2 regions of the Streptomyces sp. NPDC050674 genome follow, and region 2 is predicted to be linked to the other one. Evidence: riboswitches for the same ligand, from Rfam matches in the RefSeq annotation. Region 2 holds a riboswitch; the other holds the start of a gene.
The links. A riboswitch is a leader RNA that binds a small molecule or an ion and turns the genes downstream of it on or off. The one in region 2 is predicted to bind cyclic di-AMP.
Positions count from the first base shown of each region.

Region 1: it holds a riboswitch for cyclic di-AMP, as region 2 does, so the genes downstream of both, AB0I06_RS25800 (M23 family metallopeptidase) here and AB0I06_RS24565 (LysM peptidoglycan-binding domain-containing protein) in region 2, are expected to answer to the same signal.

Region 1 is NZ_JBFAIG010000017.1:17,209-24,571, reverse strand. It holds gene AB0I06_RS25810 (alginate lyase family protein) at 7-1,239, shown strand; tRNA gene AB0I06_RS25805 (tRNA-Met) at 1,294-1,367, shown strand; cyclic di-AMP (ydaO/yuaA leader) riboswitch at 1,667-1,823, shown strand; gene AB0I06_RS25800 (M23 family metallopeptidase) at 1,835-2,863, shown strand; gene AB0I06_RS25795 (aldo/keto reductase) at 2,999-3,943, shown strand; gene AB0I06_RS25790 (PrsW family intramembrane metalloprotease) at 3,940-5,286, opposite strand; gene trmB (tRNA (guanosine(46)-N7)-methyltransferase TrmB) at 5,347-6,186, opposite strand; gene lhgO (L-2-hydroxyglutarate oxidase) at 6,379-7,363, opposite strand, start outside.
Region 2 is NZ_JBFAIG010000015.1:140,508-147,870, forward strand. It holds gene AB0I06_RS24540 (glycosyl hydrolase) at 1-856, shown strand, start outside; gene AB0I06_RS24545 (polysaccharide deacetylase family protein) at 870-1,625, opposite strand; gene AB0I06_RS24550 (glycosyltransferase) at 1,730-3,031, opposite strand; gene AB0I06_RS24555 (GNAT family N-acetyltransferase) at 3,052-4,137, opposite strand; gene AB0I06_RS24560 (HAD family hydrolase) at 4,309-5,157, shown strand; gene AB0I06_RS24565 (LysM peptidoglycan-binding domain-containing protein) at 5,121-5,900, opposite strand; cyclic di-AMP (ydaO/yuaA leader) riboswitch at 5,906-6,081, opposite strand; gene AB0I06_RS24570 (polyprenyl synthetase family protein) at 6,585-7,363, shown strand, end outside.

The DNA of each region.
Region 1 (7,363 bases), on a different contig from region 2:
GCGGCCATGGGGTCAGCGCGCAGACGAAGGACGGCGGCACTGCTCATGCTGCCGCTGCTCACCGCGCTCGCCCTGCTCGTCCCCTCCTGCCGGCCCGACGGCCCGGGCACCCGTGCCATGGGCCCGGTCCTGCCCTCCGACGCCGCGTTCACCCACCCCGGCGTCCTCGTCGACCGGGCCCAGCTGGACGCCCTGCGCGAGCACGTCACCGCCGGGCGGCAGCCCTGGCGAACGGCGTACCTCGCCCTGCGCGACAGCCCGTACGGCTCGTACCGGCACCGGGCCCGGCCGCACGAGACGGTCGTCTGCCCGGCCGGCGACCTTCAGGGCCGCGGCTGCGCCGCGGAGCGCGAGGACGCCCTGGCCGCCTACGCGCAGGCCCTGCTCTTCGCCGCCACCGGCGATCGGCGGCATGCGGAGAAGGCCAGGCAGCTCATGGACGCCTGGGCGGCCACGCTGCGCCGGCACACCGGGGAGAAGGCCGCGTTGCAGGCCGGCTGGACCGGGTCGGTGTGGGCCCGGGCCGCCGAGATCGTGCGGCACACACCCGGCGGGGGCTGGCCGGCCGCGCGGGTGCGCGGCTTCGAGGACATGCTGCGCACCGCCCACCTCCCCCAAGTCGTCGCCTCCGACCCGGACTTCACCGGATCCTGGGACCTGGTGGCGATCGACGCCGTCATCTCCGTGGCGGTATTCCTCGGCGACCACCGGGTCTTCGGCCATGCCCTGGAGCGCTTCCGGGAGCGCGTGCCCGCCTACCTCTACCTGGAGAAGGACGGCCCCGTGCCGCTCACCGTGCCCGGCTCCGGCGTGGACGGCCCGCAGCGGATGGCCTCGTACTGGTTCGGCCAGACCACGTACCGGGACGGCGTCTCCCAGGAGACCTGCCACAGCTTCCGGCACGTGGGTGCCTCGCTCGCCGCCACCGCCCACATCGCCGAGACGGCCTGGCACCAGGGTGTCGACCTCTACGGCGAGATCGAGGACCGGCTGGCGGCCGCGCTCGCCCTGCACGCCCGCCACGAACTGGACGGGCACGCACCCGAGTGGCTGTGCGGCGGCCGGGTCGAGCGGGGTCTCGGACCCCATCTGGAGGTCGCCCTGCACCATCTGGAGGAACGGCGCGGCCGGCCCGTCCCCGCCGCTCACGAACTGGCCGTCCGGGCCCGGCCCACCGGCACCGACGACCTGTTCACCGCCTGGGAGACCCTCACCCACGCGAGCGCCCCGGACGGCTGAGCGACGGGTGTGCACGAGCTGTCCCGCGGATGGCGTACACTGGAATCACAACGACGCGGGGTGGAGCAGCTCGGTAGCTCGCTGGGCTCATAACCCAGAGGTCGCAGGTTCAAATCCTGTCCCCGCTACTGAAGGCCGAGGGCCGGAATCCGAAAGGGTTCCGGCCCTCGGTGCTTTTCCAGGACGGTCTCACGGAGGCCCTCACGCTCGGTGAGCGAACCACCCCGTTCCGCATCACAACTGACACACCGTCAAAACCCGTCAGTCACTTGCGAGGTGGTCAACTCGCCCGATTTAAGCCGGTCATGGCAGGTAAGTCCGCGTGAAAAAGGTTAATGATCAAGTGGAATCGCTGGAATACCCCTCGTGCGTCTATTAACGTTCGATAACGCAGCGCGGTCGTCCCAGCCGTCACAGAAGGCGGCTCCGTGCGCACGCGCCGAATCCCGAAAGGGAACCGGGGAACCACCACTTGGGGTGAATCGGGCGGATACCACCGTGGAAGCACGGCGGGTATACGCGCGTAGGAGACCTTCCTGCTCCGAACCCGTCAGCTAACCCGGTAGGCGAGAAGGAAGGAAAGGAGCACGCCCACGTGGCGTCCAACCGGCCTGCCCCCGCGGCCCCGTTCGCGCAGAAGCGCGACACCGACACCTTCGGTTACGGCGGTCAGCGCACCGACGAGGGCCCGTTCCAGGAGTGGAACCCCACCGAGGAGTCCATCCGTCCCGTCCGTGGCCGGCACCGCGTCACCAAGCAGCGCGGCGGAGGTCTCGCCCGCAGCTCCACCGTCCTGGGCGTCGGCGTCATAGCCGCCGTGGGCGCCGGCGGCATGGCCAGCGCCCAGACCGGCAAGCCCCCGGTGTCCATCTCCGTGCCGGACCTGCCCTCGGTGGGTTCCCTCATCTCGGACGACGACACCCCCGAGGGTTCCGCAACCCCGCTCAGCAGCCTCGGCACCGCCACGGCGGACCCCGAGGAGAGCACCTCCGGCGCCGGCGAGGCGCTGCGCGCCCGGATCATGGCGCAGGTCGAGCACCAGCAGGAGCAGATCGAGACCAAGGCCGCGCAGGATGCCGCGGCCGCCGCCGAGAAGGCAGCGGCAGAGGCCGTCGCCAAGGCGGAGAAGGAAGCCAAGGCCAAGGCCGCCGAAGCCAAGAAGAAGGCGGAGGAGGAGGCCAGGAAGAAGGCCGAGGCCGAGCGGCTCGCCGCCCTCGCCAAGCAGTACACGCTGCCGACCTCCTCGTACACCATCACCTCCAGCTTCGGCCAGGCAGGCGCCTACTGGTCCTCCGGCTACCACACGGGCCTGGACTTCGCCGCGCCCACGGGCACGCCGATCAAGGCCGTGCACAGCGGCACCATCACCGAGGCCGGCTGGAACGGCTCCTACGGCTACAAGACCGTCCTCACCCTCGATGACGGCACCGAGATCTGGTACGCGCACCAGTCCTCCATCGGCGTCAGCGTCGGCCAGAAGGTCAGCACCGGCGACGTCATCGGCCGCGTGGGCGCCACCGGCAACGTCACCGGCGCGCACCTCCACCTGGAGGTCCACTCCGCCGGATCCGCGAGCGGCATCGACCCCATGGCGTGGCTGCGGGGCAAGGGACTCACCCCCTGAGCGGTCCACACCCGTGGAAACACCGGCGGCCCTGACGACGACCCCCCGACGTCAGGGCCGCCGGTTCTCCGTGTTTACGGGAACTTTGCGTCCGTTGCGGAATCAGGCATTCCTGTACGGGCGTTGACACGGAGCATGACTTCTCTGCGCAAGCTCGGCTCTTCCGACCTCGAGGTCTTCCCCCTCGCCCTCGGCGGCAACGTCTTCGGCTGGACCGCCGACCAGGACCGGTCGTTCGCCGTCCTCGACGCCTACACCGCCGCCGGCGGCAACTTCGTCGACACCGCCGACGTCTACTCGGCGTGGGCCGAGGGCAACCGGGGCGGGGAATCCGAGACCATCCTCGGCCAGTGGCTCGCGGCACGCGGGAACCGCTCCGACGTGATCGTCGCCACGAAGGTCAGCCAGCACCCCGACTTCCAGGGCCTGTCCGCCGCCAACATCAAGGCCGCGGCCGACGCCTCCCTGCGCCGCCTCGGCACCGACCACATCGACCTCTACTACACGCACTTCGACCGGCCCGACGTGCCCGTCGAGGAGATCATCGGCGCCCTCGACGAACTCGTGAAGGCCGGGAAGGTGCGGCACATCGCCGCCTCCAACATCTCCCCCGAGCGGCTGCGGGAGTCCCTGGAGTTCTCCGACCGCGAGGGACTCGCCCGGTACGTGGCCCTCCAGCCCCAGTACAACCTGGTCTCCCGCGACACCTACGAGGGCGCCCTCCAGGACCTGGCCGAGCGGTCCGGCCTCGCGGCCGTTCCGTACTACGCGCTCGCGTCCGGCTTCCTCACCGGCAAGTACCGGCCCGGCACGACGGTCGAGAGCGCCCGGGCGGGCGGTGCCGCCAAACATCTGGAGACCGAGCGGGGGCGCCGGGTGCTCGACGCCCTCGACGAGGTCGCCGGGGCGCACGACGTGCCCGTGGCGACGGTGGCCCTGGCCTGGCTCGCCGCGCAGCCGACCGTGGTGGCGCCGATCGCCTCCGCGCGGACGGTGGAGCAGCTGCCCGCCCTGGTGGGCGTCGGCGAGCTGACGCTCACGGACGCCGAGGTCGCCCGCCTCACGGAGGCGTCTGCCTAAGAGCGGTAGGGGTTGTACGCCGGGTACGGCGCCGCCCGGTAGCCGTACCCCTGCCCGTACACCCCGTGCACGGGCCAGGGCGGCGGCGCCACCGGGACCGGAGGGGCCGTGACCCGTGCCGCGTGGTCCAGCGCGGGGCGGGCCGCCTCCCGGCGCCGCCACAGCTCGCCGAGCAGCTCCTGCTCCCGTACGGCGAAGCCGGCCCCGGCGCGGCCCCGCCGGGCCCGGTGGCGCAGGAACGCCAGCGACGTGGCGTACGCCTCGTACCGCGCCACCTCCCGGGCCGCCGTCTTGCCCGCGTGGCGGCGGGCGTACCGGCGGGCGATCCGCCGGGCCCGCATCGAGCCGAGCGCGTACGGCTCGGCCGGTGTCAGCCACCCGGCCACCGCGTAGGCGGGCAGCTCCGCCCGGACGGTCTTCAGCTCCCGCTGCCGCGTCCAGATCACCAGCCACGTCAGCAGCCCGAAGATGGGCACCATGAACGCCGCGTACACGGCGAAGAACCCGTACTCGCCGAACGCCGACGAGCCGTTCCACATCGCGTGCATGCCCATCGCGAGCAGCAGGCCGCACAGCGGGAAGACCACGCGCCGCAGGCGTCGGCGGTCCGTCGAGAGCGCGCAGATGCCGAAGCCGATGCCGGTGAGGACCGTGAAGAGCGGGTGCGCGAACGGCGACATGATGATGCGCACGAAGAAGGTCGCCGCCGTGACGGAGGCGATGCCGGTGCCGCCGGTGAGCTGGTCGGTGCCGAAGGCCGTGCCCAGGTAGAGGATGTTCTCCGTGAACGCGAAGCCGGTGGCGGTCACACCGGCGACGACGACCCCGTCGACGATGCCGGTGAAGTCGCGGCGCCGGAAGAGGAAGACCAGCAGGACGGCGGCCGCCTTGGCCGACTCCTCGACCACCGGCGCTATCACCGTCGCGCCGAGGGTGTCCGCGCTGGACGGGTCCGCCGTCGCCGTCGCTATCCATCTCGTCGCGAAGCTGTTGGCGACGATCGCTATCAGTGCCGCCGCGCAGGCGCCCCAGGCGAAGCAGAACAGCAGGTTCCGCCAGGGGCCGGGTTCGACGCGGTCCAGCCAGCGGAACGCGGCGAGCAGCAGGGGCACCGGCAGGACGGCCAGTCCCAGCCCGACCAGGAACCCCTCCGTGCCGGTCTCCTCGCGGACCAGGGCGAGGATGACCAGGCCGGATATCGCCAGGAGCGTGCTCAGCGCGCCGTAGCGCACCCAGGCGCGCTGCCACCAGTGGGCGTGCCGCAGGGGGCCGCCCGGGCCGGCGAAGGGAGCGCCGTCGGTGGGACCGCTGGGGTACGACGGATGGGGAGGGCTGGTGGCCACGGCATTGACCCTAACGACGGATGGGAGCTGTCCGCAGGCGGGAGAGGCGCCAGAGGGGGGTCAGGCGCCGGCGGGGGACTGGTCCACGTGCTGTACGCGACGGAAGAGGAGGTCGTTCACGACATGTCCCTTGTCCAGTCCCTGGCCCTCGAAACGGGTCAGCGGACGGAAGTCGGGACGCGGCGCGAAACCACCGTCGGCCTGCGTGTTCTCGAAGTCGGGGTGCGCCGTCAGCACATCGAGCATCTGTTCGGCGTACGGCTCCCAGTCGGTGGCGCAGTGGAGGATCGCGCCGGGCCGGAGGCGGGTGGCGGCCAGGGTGAGGAAATCGGGCTGGATGATCCTGCGCTTGTGGTGGCGCTTCTTGGGCCAGGGGTCGGGGAAGTAGACGCGCAGACCGCTGAGGGAGTCGGGGGCGAGCATCTCGCGCAGCAGGATGATCGCGTCGCCGTTGGCGACCCGGATGTTGGACAGGCCGTCGCGGTCGGCGAGATTGAGCAGGTTGCCCTGGCCGGGGGTGTGGACGTCGACGGCGAGGATGTTCGTGGCGGGGTCGGCGGCGGCCATCCGGGCGGTGGCCTCGCCCATGCCGAAGCCGATCTCCAGGACGACGGGGTTGTCGTTGCCGAACAGTTCGTCCAGGTCGAGGACGCGGCTGCCGTCGATGTCGAGGCCCCACTTGGGCCACAGGCGCTGGAGCGCGTCCGCCTGACCTGCGGTGACCCGGCTGCGCCGGGGCTGGAAACTCCGGATCCGCCGCTCGAAGTGCGACCCGGCGGGGTCGGCCTTCGGCCCGTCGGGGAAGCGGGGCTCGCCCTTGGCCCGGCCGTCCCGGACGGGGACACCGGGGGTGTGCGGGTGCGGGTGCGGGGCTTCGGGGGTGTTCGCGGAGTCAGACACAGTGCCTTCGATTTTACGGCCGTGGACGCTCGCGCCCGCGCGCCGGTGAGAGTCGGGCCGCCCCGGGGGTGTCCGCCCGCCCTGGCCGCGGGTCATCGCGCCGCTCAGGGCGCCGGGGCGTCCCGGTGCTCGGAGAACCGCTCCGCCGGCCGCGGACCCACCCGGCGCGGGCGGGAACGCCGGGCACCACGCTCACAGCGCGCCCAGCGCTCTGCGTGCCACCTCCCGGCCGATCGGCAAAGAGGCCGTGGCCGCGGGAGACGGTGCGTTGAGGACGTGGACGGTCCTGGCGCCCTCGCGGATCAGGAAGTCGTCGACCAGGGTTCCGTCCCGCAGCACCGCCTGCGCGCGCACACCCGCCGCCGTCGGCACCAGGTCGCCCTCGGACACCCCGGGCAGCAGCCTGCCCACCGCGTCCGTGAACGCCTTCTTGGACAGGGACCGCCGCAGCTCACCCGCCCCGTAGCGCCAGTGCCGGCGGGCGATCTTCCAGGAACCGGGCCAGGCCAGGGTCGAGCCCAGCTCGCGCAGCCGGACCGTGCCCCATCCGTACCCTTCGCGGGCCAGCGCCGGGACCGCGTTGGGCCCGACATGGACACCCCCGTCGATCCCCCGGGTGAGGTGCACCCCGAGGAAGGGGAACGCCGGGTCGGGCACGGGGTAGACCAGGCCCCGGACCAGCTCCGGCCGGGCCAGCTCGTAGTACTCGCCCCGGAACGGCACGATCCGCATGCCCGGGTCGTCCCCGGTGAGCCGGGCGATCTCGTCGCACCGCAGCCCCGCGCAGTTCACCAGGACCCGCCCGCGCACGACGTCTCCCGCGGCCGTGAGCACGGCGACCCCGCGCTCGGGTCTCCGGTCGACCCGCACGACCCGCGTGCCGTAGCGGATCTCCGCGCCGGAGCCGTGGGCCAGCTGGCGGGCGACCGCGACGAAGTCGCAGATGCCCGTCGTGCCGACGTGTATCGCGGCCAGGCCGCGGACCTCCGGTTCGTACTCGGCGATCTGGGACGCGCCCAGCTCGCGGACGGGGATCCCGTTCTCCCGGCCGCGCTGCACCAGGGCGTGCAGGCGGGGCAGCTCCGCACGGTCGGTGGCGACGATCAGCTTGCCGGTGATCGCGTGGGGGATGCCGTACTCGGCGCAGAACTTGACCATCTCCGCCGCGCCCCGCACC
Region 2 (7,363 bases):
GCGCGACGACCTGCCCGAGAAGGTCCGCGCCTACGAGGAGCGCGTGGGCCGCGCACTCGACATCGTGTACACGTACCACGACATGTCCCTGCCCTCCGGCACCCGGCGCGAGGGCCAGTTGCTCACCCCCGAAGAGCGCCGCGTCGGCGAGGACCACCTGCTGCTGCTCTCCTGGGAGAGCAAGTGGTGGGGCGGCACGGAGCGGCAGCAGCCCACCTGGAAGCAGATCGCGGCCGGCGAGCTGGACGAGAAGGTCATCGACGTCCAGGCCCGCCGCGTCAAGGACTACGGCAAGAAGGTGTTCCTCTCCTTCGACCTGGAGATGGACACCCGCACCCCGGCCAGCGGCACGCCCGCCGACTACGTGAAGGCCTACCGGCACATCCACGACCGCTTCCGCGCCCTGGGCGTCGACAACGTGGTGTGGACGTGGATCACCACCGGCTACCTCGACCACGCCGACGAGATGAAGCGGATGTACCCGGGCGACGACTACGTCGACTGGATCGGCTACAACCAGTACAACTACTACCGCTGCCACGACGCGGGCTGGCTGACCTTCGCGCAGACGCAGCACGCCACACACGACTGGATCCGCGCGCACCTCTCCGACGACAAGCCGCTGATGCTCTCCGAGTTCGGCACCGCCGCGGACGGCAACCGCCCGCGGCGGCAGGCCGAGTGGTACGCGCAGGTGCCCGGGGTGCTCAAGGACCTCGACGGCGTCAAGGCGGCCCTCCAGTGGAACTACCGCGACCCGGGACCGCACTGCAACCTGGCCCTGGCGAACGACGCGGCCTGGGACAGCCTGCGCGAGGCGGTCGCCGACCCGTACCTCAACCAGCCGCTGAAGTAGCCACCCGGCGGGGTCAGCCCGCGAACTCGGGCCCGCGCACCACCGCACGGGACCGCCGGTACCAGCGCCACGCGATCGTCTTCGGCCCGTCGCGGTACGGCGCGACCCGCGCACCCGACCCCGCCAGCCAGCCCTCGACGTCGGCGACGGTGTGGGTGCGCCGGACGATGAGCCGGGCGATGCGGTACCGCTCGTCGCGCTCGGAGCTGAGCGCGTGCCGCACGGCGGTGGCCGTCTCGTAGCCGGCCCGGGCCGACAGGGCCCGTACACGGGGGCTGTTGTAGCCGTGCGGGTAGGCGAGGTGCCGTATCTCGTGCCCGAGGGCGTCCTCCAGCACGGCCTTGGAGGTGCGCAGTTCGTACGCGAGGGCCTTGGCGGAGAGGGTGTCGAGCTGCGCGTGGGTGACGGTGTGGCTGCCGATCTCCATGCCGGAACGTTCCAGCTCCGCCACCCGGGCCAGGGTCATCATCGGGGCGGGCGGCAGCAGACTGCGGCCGCCCGGAGCGAGGGCTCCGGTGGTGAGGTAGGCGGTGGCGGGCAGCGAGCGCTCGGCCAGAGCCTCGGCGGTCGGGCCGGGCAGATCGGCGAACCCGTCGTCGAAGGTGAGCAGCACGGGCCGGGGCGGCAGCGGCGCCCGGCCGGCCAGGTGGTCGGCGATCGCGCTGATCGTGACGGGCGTGCGGCCGCTGCGGACCACGGCGTCGAGATGCGCGGCGAACTGCTTCGGCGTGACCGTGAACTCGGCGATCCAGTCCGGCGGATCGTCCATCACGCAGTGATACAGGAAGACGGGGACGGCTGGGGTGGCCGACGGCCCTATCGGCCCCTCGCCGTCCTGCCCGCCCCGCCCCACCCGGCCTCTGCCGTCCGTCCTCATCTCGCCCCCCGAGCCGTCTTCTCACGCGACGCCGCGCGCAGCGCCCGCCGCGCCTTCAGATAGCCCACCGGCCCGTACGCCATCCCCCGGCGCTGCAACCGCGACAGCCGCCCGGGCCAGGGGTGGGTCCGCACGTCGTGATCGCCCGGGGTGCCCCCGCCGTCCGCCGCCCCGGCCCCGCGCGCGGCCGTCAGCGCGCGGGCGTGGGCGAGGCCGCGGGGCAGCCTCGCCAGGAAGGCCGGCAGCAGCGCGGGCCGGTTCACCAGCACCGCGGTGAGGTACGCCGTGAGCCCGGCGCCGTAGCCGTACGCCTGGGTCTCCAGGTCCCGCCAGGTCTCCCGGTGGTGGTGCCACACCAGGGCGTACGGCGTGTAGCGCAGCCGGTGGCCCTGGGCCAGGACGCGGACGAAGCCGTAGAGGTCGTCCCCGCCCCGGGCGGCCGTCCCGGCACCGGTGGCCGGGTCGAAACCACCCACGGAACGCAGGACCGCCGTGCGGAACGCCATGTTCGCGCCCGAGCCGAACCGTCCCGCCGTGAACGGGAACAGCGGCTCGTCGCCCGGCGGGTGCGCCGGGTCGTACGTCCTTGGAGTGAAGCCTTTGGCGAAACCGCCGTGGCTCTCCAGCAGCACCTGGGCCGGAGTGGTCAGCCGCGCGGGCAGGATCAGCCCGGTGCTGCACCCGAGCCCGGGATCGGCGGTGAAGGGCGCGGTCAGCTCGGTCAGCCAGCGCGGGTCGGCGACCACGTCGTCGTCCGTGAAGGCGACCACCTCCCCGCGCACGGCCTCCAGCCCGGTGTTGTGGGCGGCCGCGAGCCCCGGAACGGGCTCACGGACGTAGCGCACGCGCTCGGCGTACTTCGTCTCGATCAGCCGGCGCGTCTCGTCCGTGACGGGCGCGTTGTCGACGACGACGATCTCGAACCGCGGATGGTCCTGCGCCAGCAGCGAGTCCAGCGCCCGGGCCAGCTGCCCGGCCCGCTCCCGGGTCGCGACGACGACCGTGGTGAACGGTGGCTTGCCGCCTTCGCCGAAGACGGCGGGCCCGCACTCCGCCCGGGCCCGCCCCGCCAGCACGGCCTTCGGATCCGCCCCTTCCGGCACCCGCCCGAGCAGCGTGCCCACCGGCCGGCCGGACCTCCTGACCAGTACGAACACCTCCCCGTGGGTCACGGGCGGACTGCCCGGACCGGGTCTGAGCACCGCCTCGTCGCCGTCGAGGTCCAGCTCGGCGACCTGGACCGCCCCGATGTCGAGGAACCGTCGTATCTCCTCCTGCGCACGCGCCGAACGGGCCATGCGCCCACCCCCCTTGTGTGTCAGGTACGGCGCAGCCGGGCCGCGCCCTTCAGCGTCCGCGCGGCCAGCGCCGCGAGCCGCGGCCTGCCGCGGACGAAGCTGTGCGCGCGGCGGGCCGGCTCACGGCCCAGCCAGTACAGCGCCGCGCCCGCCCCCGGCCGCGTCACCGCACCCTCGTACACGGGCAGTTCGCCCGTCTTGAGCGCGTCCTTGTACTCGGCCGCGCCCCGCCCCAGGTCGAGCATGCCCACCCCCTCGGCGGCCGCCGCCTCGGCCATGCGCAGATGCAGCACCAGCCCCGGCGAGAACTTCGCGAACTCCGGGTCGTAGGCCGGGAACCAGCAGGCCAGCACCGAGGCCGAACGCAGCCCGAAGTGCGCGGCGACCGGCCGCTCACCCGCGTACAGCACGGACAGCGTGCCGCTGCACTCCGGCGCCCGGGTCCGGGCCAGCTGCCCGACGAGCCGGGTGATCCACTCCTGGGCGAACCGGTCGCGGCGGCCGGTCCTGCGGTACTGCGCCGACTTCCACTCCATGAGCGTGCGCAGCGCGGCCGGGTCGCGTTCGTCGAAGACGAACCGCAGCTCACCGACCTGCCGGCCCAGCCTGCGCTCCTTGGCCAGGGTGGTCTTCAGGAACTTCGGCGACTGCGCGCGCAGCACCGACTCGTACGTCTCGTAGCCCTTCTCCACGTCGATGACGTAGGTGGCGTACCCCTCGGCCGCGTACCGGACGAACAGCCGCTGCTCGGCCTCCAGGTTGTCGAAGGCGAAGCTCGACACCGAGCAGGCCCTCAGCAGTTCACCCGTCTCCAGGTCCAGGCCCGGCCGCAGGATCGCGCCCTGGGCGTCCGAGACGCCGAACCCGATCGCCCGGCCCTGCCCCAACGGGCCCCGCTCATGGGGCAGGAAGCCGGCCGGCTCGAGCCCCTCGTACACCACGGCGACCCGGGCCCCCGGCCTGACCCGGCCGACGGCTTCGGTGAACTCCGGTTCCATGAAGGGGTTGCGCGGTGCTCCGGAGGCCGCGCGCAGCGCACGCCAGCGCTCCTTCTCTTCTTCACCGAGCTCCCCGGCCCCCGCCACGCGAATGCGCCCACTGCTCAACCTGACCCCCCGATCAAGTCCCCCCTGGACACATGGAAGGTACCGCTCTATGCGGCCTCTCGGGTAGGTAGCGGAGCATGTTGTTGCCAACCGGTGCAGAGGCCTTCAACCGGGCAATCGGCGTGCCCTGTGCGATGAAACGAAGGGCCGCGTTGTCCGTATTCTCTGATCATGGCCGCACCCCTCGCATATTCACTCATCGCCACCGATCTGGACGGGACGTTGCTGCGCGGCGACGACACCCTCTCCGAACGGTCCCTCGCCGTGCTCGCGCGGGTGGCGGACGCCGGTGCCCAGCACCTCGTGGTGACGGGCCGGCCGGCGCCGAGAGTGCGGCCGCTGCTGGACGACCTCGGCTGCACGGGGCTCGCGGTGTGCGGGCAGGGCGCGCAGGTGTACGACGCCGGCGCGGACCGGCTGCTGTGGTCCATCACGCTGGACCGGGAGCTGGCCGAGACCGCCCTCGGCAAGATCGAGGCCGAGGTGGGGCAGGTGTACGCGGCGGTCGACCAGGACGGGGTCGACGGGCTCACGCTGATCGAGCCGGGCTATCTCATGCCGCACCCGACCCTGCCCGCGGTGCGGGTCGAACGGCGCGACGACCTGTGGGGCGAGCCGATCAGCAAGGTGCTGCTGCGCCATCCGCACCTGTCGGACGACGCGCTGGCGGCGACGGCCCGCTCGGTGGTGGGTTCCCTGGCGACGGTGACGATGTCGGGGCCCGGCACGGTGGAGCTCCAGCCGTGCGGGATCACCAAGGCGACGGGCCTGGCGCTGGCAGCCGAGCATCTGGGGCTGCGTCCGGCGGACACCATCGCCTTCGGCGACATGCCCAACGACATCCCGATGTTCGACTGGGCCGGCCACGGCGTCGCGATGGCGAACGCCCATCCCGAACTCAAGGCCGTGGCCGACGAGGTCACCCTGTCGAACGAGGACGACGGCATCGCCGTCGTCCTCGAGCGACTGCTGGGCGGGGCGGCTCAGTACGGTCCGTTGACGTTGTCGATCGAGCCGTAGCGGTCGGCCGCGTAGTTGCAGGCCGCGGTGATGTTGGCGACCGGGTCGAACGGGTCGAAGGAGGTGCCGTCCACGTGGTAGGCGGCGAACGTCGGGTCGATGACCTGGAGCAGGCCCTTGGACGGGGTGCCCGCTGCGGCGTTCGAGTCCCAGTTGTTGATCGCCAGCGGGTTGCCGGACGACTCGCGCATGATGTTGCGGTAGATGCCGTCGTAGGACCCGGGGATCCCCTTCTGCGCCATGATGTCCAGCGACTCGCGGATCCAGCCGTCCAGGTTGTTCGCGTAGGTCGTGGCCGACGCCTGGGTGGCCTGCGCGACGCCCGTGGCGGGCTTCGCGGCCGGCTTGGCGGGGGCGGACGACCGGGTGGCCGTCTTCTTCGCGGCGTTCGCCTTGGTGGTCTTCACCGTCAGCTTCAGACCCGGGTGGATCAGCTTCGGGTTGTCGCCGACGGCGGCGCGGTTGTCCTTGTAGAGCCGCTTCCAGCCGCCCCGGACGTCGTACTTGTCCGCGATGCGGGCCAGCGAGTCGCCCTTGACCACGGTGTACGTGAGCGATGTGGCGGGCTGGGCCGCGCGGGGCGCGGACTGTGCGGCGACGGGGGCGCTCTGGGGCTCGGCGGCGCTCGCCTGGGCGGCGCCGAGGAGCGGGAGGGTGAGTGCGGCTCCGCCGGTGCCGACGGCGATGAAGCCGCGGGTCAGCGGGTTGGTTCTGGGGCGACGGTGCTTGCCTCGTCCGGCCATGACGATGTTCCTCTCCGGCGCCTGCGAGGTGAGCTGTCGGGTTCGGGCCGGGAGGTGCCCGGCCGCGTACGGCGCTGTGTGCCGTGCGCGGCTTCACCCCGAGCCGTGCCGCTGTGCGGACCGGCGACTTACCTGGGTCCCCCGCTCCTGCCCTGCGTGAGTGAGTCGGTTCCAGTGGGGAGTCCGGGCGGCGGCAGGATGAGGCGTCCGCCGGACAGGGCGGGAACGTATGCGAGAGCACATGTCCGGAACAAGCGCCTCAGTCACATATCACGTAGTTGACCTTGGTCGGAGGCATTTGGGCCGCTTGATCCTTTGCGGCAGCCAAGGGCTCAACTTGCTTTCCGGAAAAGGGGGTACGGGGCGAGGTGGGAGGAGGGCGGGAAAGCGGAGGCAGTGATTCAACTCACTGATCACGAGTCCGCAGGGCATTTTTCACCAACAGGAATTTGCTTACCCAAAGCGGCAAATGGTGCATAGTTCACTACCCTTGGGTAAGTCGATAAATATCTGTTCTTATGGGTTGATCGAAAACATTGCGGTCGTGATCGGATACCGCCCGGCCTGTAACCCTGGGCGCTGGCGGTGATCGAAACGTGACCGGATACGCTGACTCGAGTGAGGGCAGCGACCTATCGACAAACCGCGTAATCACCGGCAGACACAGCAGACAGGAGACCCCTCGTGACCGACGTCGGGCCGTTCGGGCTGAGCGTGCGGGACCAGGCTCTGGAAGCCGATGTCCAGGCCGGACTGACGGCTGTCGAGGAAGGCTTGCTCGAGGCCACCAAGAGTGAGGTGCCCTTCATCACGGAGGCCGCCCAGCATCTGGTGCGCGCCGGCGGCAAGCGGTTCCGTCCGCTGCTCGTGATGCTGTCCGCCCAGTTCGGCGACCGGCACGCCCCCGGGATCGTGCCCTCGGCCGTCGTCGTGGAGCTGACCCACCTCGCCACGCTGTACCACGACGACGTCATGGACGAGGCCGCCGTGCGCCGCGGCGTCGCGAGCGCGAACACCCGCTGGGGCAACTCCGTCGCCGTCCTCACCGGCGACTTCCTCTTCGCCCGCGCCTCGCACATCCTGGCCGACCTCGGCCCGGAGGCCGTGCGGGTGCAGGCCGAGGCGTTCGAGCGCCTGGTGACCGGCCAGATCCTGGAGACGGCCGGACCGCAGGACGGCCGCGACCCCGTCGAGCACTACCTGGACGTGCTGGGCGGCAAGACCGGCTCGCTGGTCGCCGTCTCGTGCCGGTTCGGCGCGATGATGTCCGGCGCCGACGAGACGGTCGTGCACGTGCTGACCCAGTACGGCGAGCGCCTCGGCGTCGCCTTCCAGCTCGCGGACGACGTCCTGGACATCGCCTCCGACTCCCACGAGTCCGGCAAGACCCCCGGCACCGACCTGCGCGAGGGCATCCCCACCCTGCCGGTGCTGCGGCTGCGCGAGCGGGCCGCCCGGCTCGG